One region of the Pseudoalteromonas piscicida genome, then DNA from elsewhere that is predicted to be linked to it. Evidence: predicted binding sites of a transcription regulator. Region 1 holds the regulator's gene; the other holds the start of a gene.
The links. Region 1 encodes sigma-54, which starts transcription at its own class of promoters, with help from an activator protein. Its sites were predicted from a motif close to GTTGGCACGNNNNTNGNNT; they were not measured.

Region 1 (7,527 bases):
GTGATATCTTTATTATGCTTGGTGCGACTCTGCTGCTTATCCTAATGAGCCTCAGCTTGACAGGTAAACGCCGCATTAACCGCTTGGAAGGCGGTATACTTGTCGCAAGCTTCGTCGGTTACATCTACTACATCATTTAAGGAAGCCTAGTGACAACGAACCCATTTATTGACTCTGCAAATCAAGTTTTTGCTACTGAACTTGCAGCAATAGAAGAAGTGCAACAGTTTGTTGATCAGCAATTTGCAAAAGCCTGTGAGATTATGTTTGGCTGCCAAGGCCGGATCATTGTGATTGGTATGGGCAAGTCTGGCCACATCGGTAACAAAATCGCAGCAACACTCGCAAGTACTGGCAGTCCTGCGTTTTTTGTTCATCCAGGTGAAGCAAGTCACGGCGACTTGGGTATGATCACCAAAGATGATGTTGTATTGATGATCTCCAACTCAGGAGAAACCCAAGAGGTGATCTCAATCCTCCCTGTTATTAAGCGCTTAGGTGCCCCTGTCATTTCCATGACAGGCAATCCTAATTCTACGATGGCTCGTAATGCGACGGTCCATCTTTGTGTCAAAGTATCGAAAGAAGCCTGCCCGTTGGGGCTTGCCCCCACCGCCAGCACCACAGCTACGTTAGTAATGGGCGACGCGCTCGCGGTTGCGCTACTTGAAGCTAGAGGATTCACGGCTGATGATTTTGCGCTTTCCCACCCAGGTGGTAGTTTAGGAAAACGCCTACTACTAACCGTTGCTGACGTCATGCATCAAGGGGATGCAATCCCTATGGTCGACAGCCATTGCACGGTTAAAGAAGCATTATTTGAGATGTCCGCTAAAAGTTTAGGCATGACGGCAATCGTAGATGAAAGCTCGCAATTACAAGGTATTTTTACCGATGGCGACTTGCGCCGTATTATCGAGCAAAAGGTGGATATCCACACAACTCCAATCACGCAAGTAATGACGGCTAAAAGCACAACGGCACGCGCAGATATGCTCGCGGCTGAGGTACTCAATATCATGGAAACCAAACGAATTAATGGCTTGATTGTGGTAAATGAAAATAACGTTCCAGTTGGCGCCCTGAATACGCAAGATTTACTTAGAGCAGGAGTGCTGTAATGCGATTTGAAGATCTATATCAAGCCATTTCAACTGAAGCTTGGGAAAAAGCAAAGAAAATCAAATTATTGATTTGTGACATTGATGGCGTGTTCTCCGATGGTCGCATATACCTTGGTAATAATGGTGAAGAACTGAAAGCGTTTAATACCAAAGATGGCTTTGGTATTAAGGCCTTAATTGATTGTGGTATCGAAGTCGCCGTTATCACAGGTAGACATTCACAAATAGTTCAGCAACGCATGACTAGTTTAAATGTAACTTATATTTACCAAGGGCAAGAAAACAAGCTAGTGGCATATGATGAACTGAAGACTAAGCTCAACCTTAGTGATGATGAAATCGCGTATATTGGTGATGATGGTCCTGACCTACCAGTAATGGAACGAGTCGGTTTTGCCGTTGCCGTCAACGATGCACATCCACTTGTTAAGCATATCGCTCATTATACGACGTTGATGCCTGGTGGTTTTGGTGCAGTGAGAGAGCTTACAGATCTTCTCATGCTCAGCCAACATCACTTATTAACTTCCAAAGGATCAAGTACATGACCGTATTGCGTGTCATCTTACTCATTATATTTAGCTCTTTAATGGTATGGATGTGGTCACCCATGTTTAATCCATCAAAGACGGATCCAACAAAAGAAGATGAACCGTTAGCTAAGCCCGATTATGTTGCAACGACACTCCAGCAAACTACCTATAGTGAAAATGGCTTATTAAACTATCAGGTAACTGCTGATAAGATGGAATTGTATCAAGACCTTGGCTTTAGTCACTTTGAAAAACCTATTTTCACCTTGTACAACGGTGAGCAGAATTGGCAGATAAGTGCATTAGAAGCAACACTATATGAAAACAATACCTTAATATTAGAGGGCAATGTACTGGCAAAGAATTTAACACCTAATGCCATGATCACTGATATCAATGCCGATAATGTACGAGTTGAAATTAAGCAAAAATTGATGAAGTCGGAACATCCTGTCGTTATCACAGGTCCTAGTCTTAGGATCACAGGTAAAGGACTACATGCGGATCTGCAAAAGCAAGTGATCGAACTCATCAACCACACAAAGACAATTTATTATGACCAGTAAAATCATTAACAAACTAGTTTTCATCGGCTTGCTTGCAAGTTCTACTCTGGCAGTTGCTGCAGAACAAAATGAAGTCATTATTGATGCTGGCCGTCAGCAAGCTCAGCTGCAAAGCAATATCGGTATTTTTGAACAGAATGTCGTCATTATTCATGGCAACAGAAAAATAAATGCCGATCGCCTAGAAGTACATCGCCGTGCCGAACTTGGCACCAATAAACAGCTGCTTGTTGCAACTGGCAGCCCAGCCACTTTTAGCGAACGTCAACCTGATGGTAATTTGCTAGAAGCAAAAGCAAATGAAATTCGTTACGACGTTGCGAAGGGCACCTTAGTCATTTCTGGCGATGCGGAAATCAATCAAACTGGGCAAAAGATAAATGCGCAGGTCATCACTTATGACATTGAAAAACAATTGATCAGTGCAGAGCGCTCAGATCAGGAAGATTCTCGTGTCAGAACCATCCTTGTTCCTGTGGATGATAAAAAAGACGCAAAAGACAAAAAAGCGCAGGAAGAAGGTAATAATTAATGAGCGAGCTCAAAGCAACTGGTTTAGCAAAGAGTTATAAAGGTCGCCAAGTCGTTAAGAATGTTGGCTTAAGTGTTCAAGCTGGCAGTATTGTAGGCTTGTTGGGACCAAATGGCGCAGGCAAAACCACTACTTTTTACATGATTGTAGGGCTAGTACCAAGCGACAAAGGCTTTATTCAGATTGATGACGAAGATATCACTTTGCTGCCGATGCACAGCCGTGCACGACTCGGCATTGGCTATCTACCACAAGAGTCTTCAATCTTTAGAAAACTCACTGTCTATCAAAATTTGATGGCGATTTTAGAAACTCGAAAAGACTTATCTAAAGTTGAAAGAGAAGCTGAACTAAACGAGTTACTAGATGAATTTAATATTCAACACATTCGTGATTCACAGGGCATGGCATTGTCGGGAGGTGAGAGAAGACGAGTAGAAATTGCTCGCGCTTTAGCCGCAAACCCAAAGTTTATCCTGTTAGATGAACCTTTTGCTGGTGTTGATCCTATTTCGGTGTTAGATATAAAGACGATAATAGAGCACCTAAAAAACCGCGGTATCGGTGTGTTAATCACCGACCATAATGTTAGAGAAACACTGGACGTATGTGAAAAGGCCTACATCGTTTCACATGGTGAGTTAATCGCTGCAGGCACGCCAGAACATGTTTTGGCAGATCAAACCGTAAGAGATGTCTACCTAGGCGAACAATTCAAGCTATAGTTAAGACGTAGTATTAATAACTGTTAAAAAGGATTGTTAGAGATACATGAGGCAATCATTACAGCTGCGCATGGGGCAGCAACTTACAATGACTCCGCAACTGCAACAAGCCATTCGCTTGCTGCAGCTTAGTACCTTGGATCTGCAACAAGAAATACAAGAAGCATTAGACAGCAATCCATTGTTGGAAGTGGAAGAAGGTGATAATACTGACGGCGAAAATGCTGACCAACACGGCCAAGAAAAGAGCAGCGCTGACGATAATCAAGATTCAGGCGATGAAGTGCCTGTTAGTGACTATGAAATAGACTCAGATACCGCCATGAGCAAAGACACTGTGAGTGATGACCTTGCCATGGATGTCACTTGGGATGAGTACATGAGTGCAGCGCCGGCTGCAAGTTCAGGCCCTCTGCCTGATGACGATAATGTTTATCAAGGGGAAACCTCTGAATCTCTCCATGATTATCTCATGTGGCAACTCGAACTGACGCCATTTAGCCCAACCGATAGAGCTATCGCGATTGCGATTATTGAAGCGGTAGACCTGTCAGGCATTTTAACCTTATCTTGCGAAGACATTTTAGAAAGCATTAATGACGAAAATAGCGAAGAGCCTATTGAGCTGGATGAAGTCGAAGCCGTACTCAAACGCATTCAACTTTTTGACCCTGTCGGTATCGCAGCGCGCAGTTTACAAGAATGCTTGTGTATTCAGCTAAATCAATTCGCTCCAGATACGCCATGGATTGCCGAAACGAAAATGATCCTGACAGAGCATATCGACTTGCTTGCCAGCCGTGACTATCGAACTTTGGCAAAGAAAACGCGCCTTAAAGAGGCGGACCTCAAAGAGGTCATGACGTTAATTCATAGTCTTAATCCAAAGCCAGCGGCAAGCATTATTCATGAAGAGCCTGAATATGTTATCCCTGACGTATCGGTGAAAAAAGTAAAAGGTCGTTGGGTCGTAGAGCTAAATCCTGATGCTATGCCTAAAATAAGAGTAAACGACCATTATGCTGCCATGTCTAGAACGGCGAAATCCAGCACGGATAGTCAGTTTATTCGCTCACATTTACAAGAAGCAAAGTGGTTTATTAAAAGCTTAGAAAGCCGCAATGATACTTTATTAAAAGTTACCAATTGCATTGTGCAACAACAACAGGCATTCTTTGAACATGGCCCCGAAGCAATGCGCCCTATGGTGCTAAATGATGTTGCTGAAATGGTTGAGATGCATGAGTCCACAATTTCACGAGTAACGACACAAAAATACATGCATACACCACGGGGAATATTTGAGCTGAAGTATTTCTTCTCTAGCCATGTAAGTACAGAAAATGGAGGTGAGTGCTCTTCTACAGCAATTAGAGCACTTATCAAAAAGCTGATAGCTGCAGAAAATACTGCTAAGCCATTGAGTGACAGCAAAATTGCAGATATCTTAGCTGAGCAAGGAATTAAGGTAGCGAGACGCACGATTGCAAAATATCGTGAATCCCTAGCCATTCCACCGTCAAATCAGCGTAAAAGCTTGATATAAGACGTAAAACCCAAGAAGGAAAAATGCTTATGCAACTAAATCTAACTGGTCGCCATGTAGAAATTACTGACTCATTAAGAGACTATGTCACCAACAAGTTTGCGAAGCTAGAAAGGCACTTTGATCATATCAATAACGTGCATGTGATCCTTGATGTCGAGAAACTAGTACAAAAAGCAGAAGCAACATTACACGTAAACGGCGGCGAGCTATTTGCATCAACAGAGCATCAAGATATGTATGCCGCAATTGATGGCCTTATCGACAAGCTAGATCGTCAAGTTATTAAACACAAAGAGAAGCTCACTCGACACTAAAATGAAATTAAGTGAATTAGTGAACAAGGACTGCAGTAAAGCTGCGGTCCTTTTTAATAGCAAAAAACGTATTTTAGAATACATCAGCGAACTGGCTCATAGCCAAATTCCGAATGCCAGTCAACATGCTATCTTGGACGCTTTAATGGCGCGAGAGAAATTAGGCAGCACAGGGATCGGTAAAGGCATTGCTATTCCCCATGGTCGACTTGAAGGTTTGGATAAAATCCTTGCAATGGTCCTTGTCAGCGAACAAGGGATCCAGTTTGAAGCCATAGATAAGCAGCCTGTCGATATTTTTGTCGCGTTCATCGTACCTGAAGGTGATAATCAACAGCACCTGAAGACCTTAGCGGCGATTGCTGATACACTCAAAGACAAGTCTTTTTGTAAAATGCTCAGGCAAGCAAAAAGTGATGATGAGTTATATGCAGTGATCCAAGGTGAATCTGATGAGTGATGAAGAAAAAGGACTCGAGCTTATCATTATCAGTGGCCGCTCAGGCTCTGGTAAATCTGTAGCGCTTCGAGTATTGGAAGACTTAGGCTACTATTGTGTAGATAATATTCCGGTCAATTTGCTACCGTCTTTAGTCCGCAGCGTTTCCGACAATTATAATAAAATTGCAGTGAGCATTGATGTTAGAAACTTGCCTAAAGAACAGGACGAGTTTAATGACATTCTTGAATACTTGCCCGGTTTCGCCAAACCTACCCTGTTTTATTTAGACAGTGATGACCAAACCCTGATAAAGCGCTTTTCTGAAACACGCCGTTTGCACCCTCTTTCACTGCATAATCTTCCATTAGATGTCGCGATAAAAAAAGAACGTGAACTGTTAGACGTATTGATCACTCGAGCCGACTTTCTCATCGATACCACAGGCCTTAGCGTTCATCAACTTGCAGAAGATATCCGCGAAAAAATCTTAGGCAAGAAAGACAAACAACTCATTATTACTTTTGAATCTTTCGGCTTTAAACATGGCATCCCAAAACAAGCGGATTACGTTTTTGATGCGCGCTTTTTGCCAAATCCACATTGGGAGCCTGAGCTTAAGCCGCTCACGGGCCTAGATCAGCCTGTCAAAGACTATTTGTCGAGCCACAGTATCGTGCAAAAATTCACTTGGCAGATCCAAACCTTTGTACAAACTTGGTTACCACACTTAGAACGTAACAATCGTAGCTACCTAACGATTGCTATCGGATGTACTGGTGGACAGCATCGCTCAGTATACTTAGCGCAAACCATTGGCGAGCGTTTTGCTAAAACCCATCCTAACGTCAAAATTCGTCACCGTGAGCAAGAGGGTTAGATGTTAGAAGATACGTTTTTAATCCAGAATAAACTCGGTCTACACGCTCGGGCTGCGACAGTTCTTGCTCAGTTAGCGACACAATTTGATGCCGAAGTGACCTTATATCAGGGAGACAAAAGTGCTGCTGCAGACAGCGTACTAGCACTGTTGTTACTTGAAAGCAGCCAGGGAAAAGAGGTGCGAGTTGTCTGCGAAGGTCCTGATGCTCAGTATGCACTAGACGCCATTGGTGGATTAATAGAAAATAAGTTTAATGAATCTGAGTGACTCAAGCTGCTATCACCAATATAGCACTAAGGCCTGATTCATGTATTCCCTGCTACCCTCCCCCTCCGTAACCAGACTGGTATAATACCAATTAGTCTTAATACTTGCTCAATTTGAAGGAGCAAATCTGACGCTAACTGTGTTAAAAATTTTTCATTTAGAACAACTAAATAACCTGAGCTGCGGATAATTAATGCCTTTCTAGCAGCCAGTTTTAGCGCTAACTGCGTTGAATTCACTTCCAATAGCCAGCTATTGGTGCGTAAATTCGCCTTGTTTTCCCTAAAACTTGCTGGCTAGACAAGGAAAAAACTAAGTTGTGCTTTAGCAACAATGAGTTGGAACATTCCTTATCCAAACCTCAGGTTAAATAGCAAAATTTTCGCCGTGTTATCGACAAGATTTTCTCGCCTCAAAATAGATCACTTAATTAAGCGAATTGGTATAATAAGTCTCTCATAATTAAGCGTAAACCTTGGTAGTTCCCAATAAACTGAGTTACACTGTAATACCAATTTAGGTTTATCTCGTGCAGTAAAGCGAGTTGCCGAGACAAGCCTACTTTATCGTTGCTCGCATATTTAGCGTGCATTAA
Region 2 (7,527 bases), 490 kb from region 1:
TAACTAATTATTCGCCCTGCCACCCCTAATATATCAATTCACAAGGTGATTAACTTATGAGCCCTGCAGCTGCACCTATTTTAATTACTGGTGGCGCACAGCGCATTGGACTTGCTTTGGTGAAACACTTTCTCGCTAAACAGCAAGCCGTCATATTGACGTATCGCACCAAACACCAAGTTATCAATGAACTAGCATCGCAAGGTGCTATTTGTATCAAGGCAGATTTTGACGAGCCAGAAGCAATCACGCAGCTTAACGACCAAATTCGTGCCCATACCGGCGCGCTCAGCGCCATCATCCACAATGCATCGAGCTGGGATTGTGAAGCCAACAATCCTGATTTTTCAGCATTATTCGACAATATGATGCGGATCCACGCTAAAGTCCCTTATTTGCTCAATCATACCTTGAGCGACTTATTGACAGCAAACGATGATGTAAGTGATGTGATCCATATTACTGACTATGTAGTAGAAAAAGGCAGTCCAAAACACATTGCCTATGCCGCGAGTAAAGCAGCATTGGATAACCTAACTCGGTCATTTGCCGCTAAGTTTGCACCTGACATCAAAGTGAATAGCATTGCACCTTCGCTTATCATCTTTAATCAAGACGATAGTGATGAGTACAAGGCAAAAACCTTGAAAAAGTCTATTATGGGAATTGAGCCTGGTAGCAAAGAAGTTATCAATAGTGTCGACATGATACTCTCCAGCAACTATATGACAGGACGCACGGTACAAATCGACGGTGGCCGCCATTTGAGGTAACGCATTATGCAAGACAAATTACAACAAAGTTATAAAACAATTATTGAAGCAGTGGGCGAAGATGCAGACCGCGAAGGATTACTAGACACACCAAAGCGCGCAGCGAAAGCGATGGAATATCTGACTCAGGGTTACCGTCAAACACTGGATGAAATCACCAACAACGCGGTATTCAGCTCGGATGCCGATGATATGGTGCTGGTCCAAGATATAGAGTTGTACTCTATGTGTGAGCATCACCTTCTACCTTTCGTTGGCCGTTGTCACATCGCTTATATACCTAACGGTAAAGTGCTTGGCTTGTCTAAATTTGCCCGCATTGTTGATATGTTTGCCCGACGTTTTCAAATCCAAGAACAGCTAACTCATCAAATCGCCAAGGCCGTTGAGGAAGTCACCGGCGCAAAAGGCGTTGGCGTGATCGTTGAAGCCAAACATATGTGTATGATGATGCGTGGGGTTGAAAAACAAAATTCTAGCATGCGAACGTCTGTCATGCTTGGTAACTTCAGAAGCGACCCCAAAACCCGCAACGAATTTTTACAGTTAGTGAAAGGATAAGCACGCTATGTCGAATGCCATTATTAAGGTGACGAATTTAAGGCTACGTACCTTTATTGGTTTTAATCCCGAGGAGCGGGAAAAAAAGCAAGATGTGGTGATCAATATTGAAATTCACTACCCAGCGGATACGGCATGTTTAGATCATGATAACGTGGCTCACGCGCTTAACTACAAAACGGTGACCAAAGCTGTCATCACACTGGTAGAAGAAGGGCATTTTTTGTTACTTGAGAAATTAGTGGCAGACATACTCACTGAATGTCATCAACATCAAGACGTGACGTACGCGAAAGTCACCGTAGATAAACCACACGCTTTACGGTTTGCTGACTCAGTATCACTCACACTTGATTGGTACAGGAACTAAGCGATCTGACTTCGATATTCTCTTCCTTGCCTTCTGGTGTTAAGAAATCACCTGTAGGGCAAGGTAAATCACCAGTGCATAACGGGCGCCTTTACCGAGCGCGACTAACACAAAAAACCACCCAAAAGAGGTTCGTAAAGACCCCGCTACCACAGTCAAAGGATCTCCGACTATGGGCAGCCAAGCAAATAGCAATGAAAACTTGCCGTAACGATTAAACAACCCGCAAGCCTTGTCGTATTGCCGTTGAGAAACCGGAAACCAGCGCTTATCCCGCCATTTAGCGATAAACCAACCAAGATAATAGTTCACACAGCTACCAAGTAAATTACCCGTTGTCGCAGCCAGCCATAACCAAACTAATTCGCCTTGTTGTTTCACAACGAGCCCACTCAATGCCAGCTCCGACGACGCAGGTAATAAGGTTGCGGCAATAAAAGCAAGCCCAAATAAAGAAAGGTAAATCATATCAACGGCTATAAGAAATTGGACTTTAAGAAATCACCTAAGTCGGGCAATATACTGAAATATGCGCAAGACTTCAAAAACACTGACATGGAAACAAGGGATAGGCATGAAAACAACAATAAAAATGTTACTACTTAGTACCATACTCGCTACCGGATTAAGTGGCTGCAAAGCCTCTAACGAAGCGCAACCAAAAACAGAAGATGGCTATGAGACCTATATCCATGCTGGCGACACCTTCAAGCACTTGCAATTTACGGATATCAAAAACCAAGCCCTTAGGTTCGATGCTAAACACAAAAAACTCGTGATTTTATTCGCGACTTGGTGCTCTGATTCACAACGTTTGTTGAGTGAACTAAAACAATCTGAATTATTAACCCGAGCCGATTTAACCATCGTTGCCATTGGCCGAGAAGAAACGAACACTACGCTTGAGCAATTCAACGAAACCATGCAATTGCCCGTCCATTTTGTTGCCGACCCTAATCGAGATATTTACAACACCTATGCCAACAAAGGCATTCCACGAGTCATATTGCTTGATGAACACAATCAAGTGATGCAAACCCTCATCGGTGAGCAACCCAACACCTTATCAAAACTAAACTGGAATTAACGAGGTAACTATATGAATCCAGAAGTCGTTAGCATTCTCACGATGGCCAAAGTTATCCAGACCGCCGTTGCTCCTGTATTTTTAATTACGGGTATTGCTGCGACCTTAGGAGTACTATCAAATCGCTTAGCACGGATCACAGATAGGGCTCGCTTACTTGATAGAAAGATCAATACCACGCAAGATGAAGAGCTCAAAATGCACTTTAGCCGCGAAATGCGCGCGCTGTTAAAACGGTCTCGCTTTATTCACGTTGCATTTAGCATGAGTGTACTCAGTGCGTTGCTTGTGTGTGCAGTGGTTATGCTGCTGTTCATGTCACACTTGTACAGTATGCCATTGGGCATTACTTTATCGTCTTGTTTTATCGCCGCTATGGTGCTGCTTATTGGCGCGTTTGTCTCGTTACTTGGAGAAATCTTTCTAGCCACCCGCAGTATGCGCAGGGGCATGATATTCAAAGACATCGAGAGCTGATTATTTGAAACTAGTTTCCTCCATCACAGGGAACTTATCGCAATTGTTTGATTATATTTGTAATTTACATTGAAAATAGGGAAAAATATTAGGGGTTTACTATGAAGAAACTACTTACCGTCACACTATTTAGCTGCCTTGCAGCGACAGCACAAGCTAACACGATGTTTGAATCGGCTGAAGATGCGATTGAATACCGCCAAGCGTCTTTCCAATTGATCCGTTTCCAGATTGGCAATATGGGCGACATGCTAAAAGGCAAAGTGCCATTTGATGCAGAAGTATTTAAGCAACGTGCTCACAATGCTGCGCAATTATCGCAAATGCCTTGGGAAGCATTTATCGACGGTTCTGACAAAGGCAATACTGATGCCCTACCAGCCGTTTGGTCAAACAGAGCTGAGTTCGATGGTAAAGCCAAGCAATTTGCCGAGTATGCTCAAGCACTGGCTGTTGCAGCTGACTCTGGCGACAAAAAGCTGATTGCTTCTGCATTTAAAGATTGGGCAAAAGGCTGTAAAGACTGCCATAAATCTTTCAAAGATTAATACCAATCGTATAAAAACAAAACAGCCGCATATTTGCGGCTGCTTACTATCTGAATATCTCGTCACTTGCTTGGCTATCACCAACGAGACAGTAACTAGTAGCTCAGACATCACACCCAACAACTCACTGCCCTGCTTTATCACACAGCCAAATTGAGTTACTGTCGGTGCTAGACTCGTAGATGACGCCTAGTGATCAATCATCAATGTAGTCGAAATCATCATCGCCTAGATTTCTACGTAGGCGTTTTTGCTCTAAGTAGTCGTCTAGCTTTCTTTTGACTTTACGTTTTTGCTTGTCATGTTGGTTACGACCCAACTTTTCAAATTCATCGTCTGCAAAATCATCATCAAGCGCATCGTAAGAGAATGTCTTACCCACAACTAACTCCAAAATTAAATAGTCATTAATAAAATGAGAGCCGTCTCTCAAGATCACTATTTAGCGCTAAATTGTCATTCTGAAAAGTGAGAGTTTCTTATCCTTACAATAAAAATTTTTTATTGCCTAATTCATTTTGACAAAAACAACTATATTTTAGTCAATTCCATCACTTTTATAGCACATTAAATTTCAATGCAAAAACATAACACATTGATTTTAATGTTATTCATATTTGGCATTGTTCTTGTAACAACAATCATACAACTGAGCCAATAAGGATCGACCATGAATAAAATTTTACTACTAACTGCAGCAACGATGATGACAACCACCGTCGCTGCACACGAAAAAAATAACATCACGTTTAGTGGTGACAATTGTGAAGTAGAATTTCAGAATGACGTTAGGATCACCCCTGATAACTTGGTGATCACAACGGCCAAAAACAGAACAGCTGAAATCAACAACCTCGGCGAACTAATACTCAATGGCGAGCGCATCGCACTCAATACGCAGCAAAAAACGATGCTCACGCAATATGGTGATGAACTAAGAGGCCGCCTACCACAAGTGGCTGACATTGCCTTTGAGGGCATAAAGTTAGCGGGCGTTGCCCTTAATGAAGTGGCGCAAACCTTTAATTTAACCAGTTTAGATAGCATTCATGCTGTGATCGACGACCTCGAAACGGAAGTGCAAAATACGTTTTATCAGCAAGGTGCATTTGTGATGGGCAAGCAAACCTTTAATGAGTTTGGCCAAAATTTCGATAATCAGTTTGAAGAGAAAATTGAGACTGCAGTACAAGGTGCCATGATGCAATCGATAGGTAGCTTACTGGTGGCGATTGGCAACGAAATGTCGGATTCAAACGGTGATATGAGCAGCTTTGAACAACGTATGGAAAACTTCGCAACACAAATCGAAACCAAAGTTGAACAACAGGCAGAATCTATTGAGAAAAAAGCAGACGCACTGTGTGGTGACTTTGAGCAAATAGCGCAAAACGAAGCCATTGTCGCAAAGTCTATCCCCGCAATGTCGGAGTACCAACTATTTAAATTTAAATAATCTGAAATTGGCATAACTTACTCCTAATTTAGGATAAGTTATGCCAACCCTTTCCTTTGTGCATCAGCCAACTCACCCAGCGTTTTAATCGCTTGCTCTACCGAATCATCCCACGGCAAACCATAACTGATACGAATACAATTTTGATACTTTTTGCTGGCACTAAATAGCGTACCAGGCGTAATACTGATCCCGCGCTCCAAGGCTTTTTGGAATAGCAAGGCACCATCGACTTGCTTGCCTAAGTCTAACCACAGTACACAACCACCTTGCGGGCGACTGACTCTTACCTCACGACCAAATGCAACATTCACCGCTTGGATCATGCGATCTCGATTCTCAATTAACCGTTTGCGGACCAGCTTTAAGTGGCGCTCGTAGCCCCCTGAGCTGAGAAAATCCGCCAATGCCCATTGATTCATTAACGATGACGAGCAACTCAACGCACGTTTTATACGCTTTGCTTTTGCACTAAATTGACTGGCAACCATCCAACCTACTCGATAGCTCGGTGCTGCGGTTTTTGAAAAAGAAGCACATGTGATCACTAAGCCCTTGTGGCTAAATGCTTGTGCCGGTATGCCACGCTGCTCGGTAAAATATAAATCCCCATACACATCGTCTTCTATCAACACCACGCCACGTTGCTCTAATAACGCCACCAGCTGCGCACGTCTCGTATCTGGCATAAAACTGCCAAGCGGGTTACTAATACTGGTAGAAAACACACAAGCTCGAATATCATGCTTTTCAAGCGCCCGTTCAAGGTCGCTCAGCCAAATGCCATCATCCGGGCAAACTGGTATTTCAATGGCCTTTAACCCTAAGTTTTCAGCCAGTTCAACAATGCCAAAATAACAGGGGGACTCAATCGCTATCACGTCCCCGGGCTTAGTCACCGCTTGTAACGCAATCGCTAGTGCTTCTTGCGCGCCATTGGTGATCACCACTTCGTCCATATCTATTGCTAAGCCCATATCCAAATAACGCCGCACGATTTGCTTTTTTAAGCTATCTAAACCATCCATAGGACCATAATTGATGAGCTCATTCCCCGCTTCTTTCATTGCGCGGCGCATAATTTTGGCAAGAACCTGCTCTGTACCAGCGATAGCAATAGGGTTAGCGATGCCTAAAGGGATGGCATGTGGCTGATGGATCCCTTTATACACTTGTTCAATCAACACCTGCTTGTTAACCACCACAGGTTTGGCAGGCAATCGTGCACGCTTTGGCGAGTCGTTGTGTGAAGCTCTGTGGCATAAAAAGTAGCCGGACTTCTCTTTGGCAACCACTTTTCCTTGATCTTCAAGTGCTTGATAAGCCTGCTTTACCGTTGGGATACTGACATTTAAGTTTTGCGCCATAACACGCAATGAGGGAAGCTTTTCGCCCGGTAAAATAGACTCTTGCTCTGCCATCGACAAGATCATTTGGATCACCTGCTGATAGAGAAAGGCGGAATGTTGGCGTCGAATCACTGTACTCATAAGTAATAATCTGTATAGGTATAAATTAGTAAATTCTGTATATAGCTTATACAGAATAACAGCGTAAACTACAGACTTCCACTGCTGTTTGAATCTAGAACCGATCATGAAAAATCTATTTCTTTACGCCATCACAGTGTTGATCTGGGGATCAACATGGCTTGCCATTGAATACCAGCTTGGCAGCATCAACGAGTTTGTGTCGCTGTTTTACCGCTTTGGCCTCGCCGCGGTTTGTATGTGGGCATTTGTCATCTATAAGCGTGTGCCAATGCGATTTTCTCGACGAGATCACGGCTTTTTTATCCTCTTAGCGCTGTGTAATTTTGGTGCTAACTATCTCTTCTTATATTGGGCTCAGGCACATTTAACGTCAGCAATGGCCTCGATTGCGTTTTCATTATTATTGGTCGTTAACATCGTCAACACTAAGCTGTTTTTTGCCAAACCTATTGCAAAGCGAATTTACTTTGGCGCATCACTGGGCACGCTTGGGATAGTCAGCTTGTTTTGGCACGATTTGGTCGCATTTGATTTGCAAAGCAAGGCCTTCTTGGGATTATCATTAGCTCTATTAGGAACAGTGGTCGCATCACTCGGCAATATGGTGAGCGTGCGTAATTCCAACCAGCAAATTGATGTTATGGCGGGAAATGCGTGGGGCATGCTTTACAGCGCTGTCATGTTAGCTACTTATGTCGCATTTAGTGATCATCAGTTTATCAACCAAGCCCCGGCATCATATTGGTGGTCTCTGATTTACCT

Region 2: the regulator sigma-54 is predicted to act here: its motif matches at 4,433-4,451, upstream of B1L02_RS00275 (YggN family protein).

What each region holds. Positions count from the first base shown of each region.
Region 1 covers NZ_CP021646.1:3,694,946-3,702,472, forward strand. The annotation lists gene B1L02_RS16990 (calcium/sodium antiporter) at 1-140, shown strand, start outside; gene B1L02_RS16995 (KpsF/GutQ family sugar-phosphate isomerase) at 150-1,121, shown strand; gene kdsC (3-deoxy-manno-octulosonate-8-phosphatase KdsC) at 1,121-1,672, shown strand; gene lptC (LPS export ABC transporter periplasmic protein LptC) at 1,669-2,223, shown strand; gene lptA (lipopolysaccharide transport periplasmic protein LptA) at 2,213-2,755, shown strand; gene lptB (LPS export ABC transporter ATP-binding protein) at 2,755-3,480, shown strand; gene B1L02_RS17020 (RNA polymerase factor sigma-54) at 3,527-5,026, shown strand; gene hpf (ribosome hibernation promoting factor) at 5,056-5,343, shown strand; gene ptsN (PTS IIA-like nitrogen regulatory protein PtsN) at 5,345-5,803, shown strand; gene rapZ (RNase adapter RapZ) at 5,796-6,662, shown strand; gene B1L02_RS17040 (HPr family phosphocarrier protein) at 6,663-6,932, shown strand.
Region 2 covers NZ_CP021646.1:53,209-60,735, reverse strand. The annotation lists gene folM (dihydromonapterin reductase) at 57-773, shown strand; gene folE (GTP cyclohydrolase I FolE) at 780-1,334, shown strand; gene folX (dihydroneopterin triphosphate 2'-epimerase) at 1,342-1,704, shown strand; gene B1L02_RS00300 (YqaA family protein) at 1,744-2,172, opposite strand; gene B1L02_RS00295 (TlpA family protein disulfide reductase) at 2,279-2,791, shown strand; gene B1L02_RS00290 (DUF2721 domain-containing protein) at 2,804-3,268, shown strand; gene B1L02_RS00285 (c-type cytochrome) at 3,370-3,816, shown strand; gene B1L02_RS00280 (PA3496 family putative envelope integrity protein) at 4,013-4,198, opposite strand; gene B1L02_RS00275 (YggN family protein) at 4,487-5,272, shown strand; gene B1L02_RS00270 (PLP-dependent aminotransferase family protein) at 5,311-6,870, opposite strand; gene B1L02_RS00265 (DMT family transporter) at 6,869-7,527, shown strand, end outside.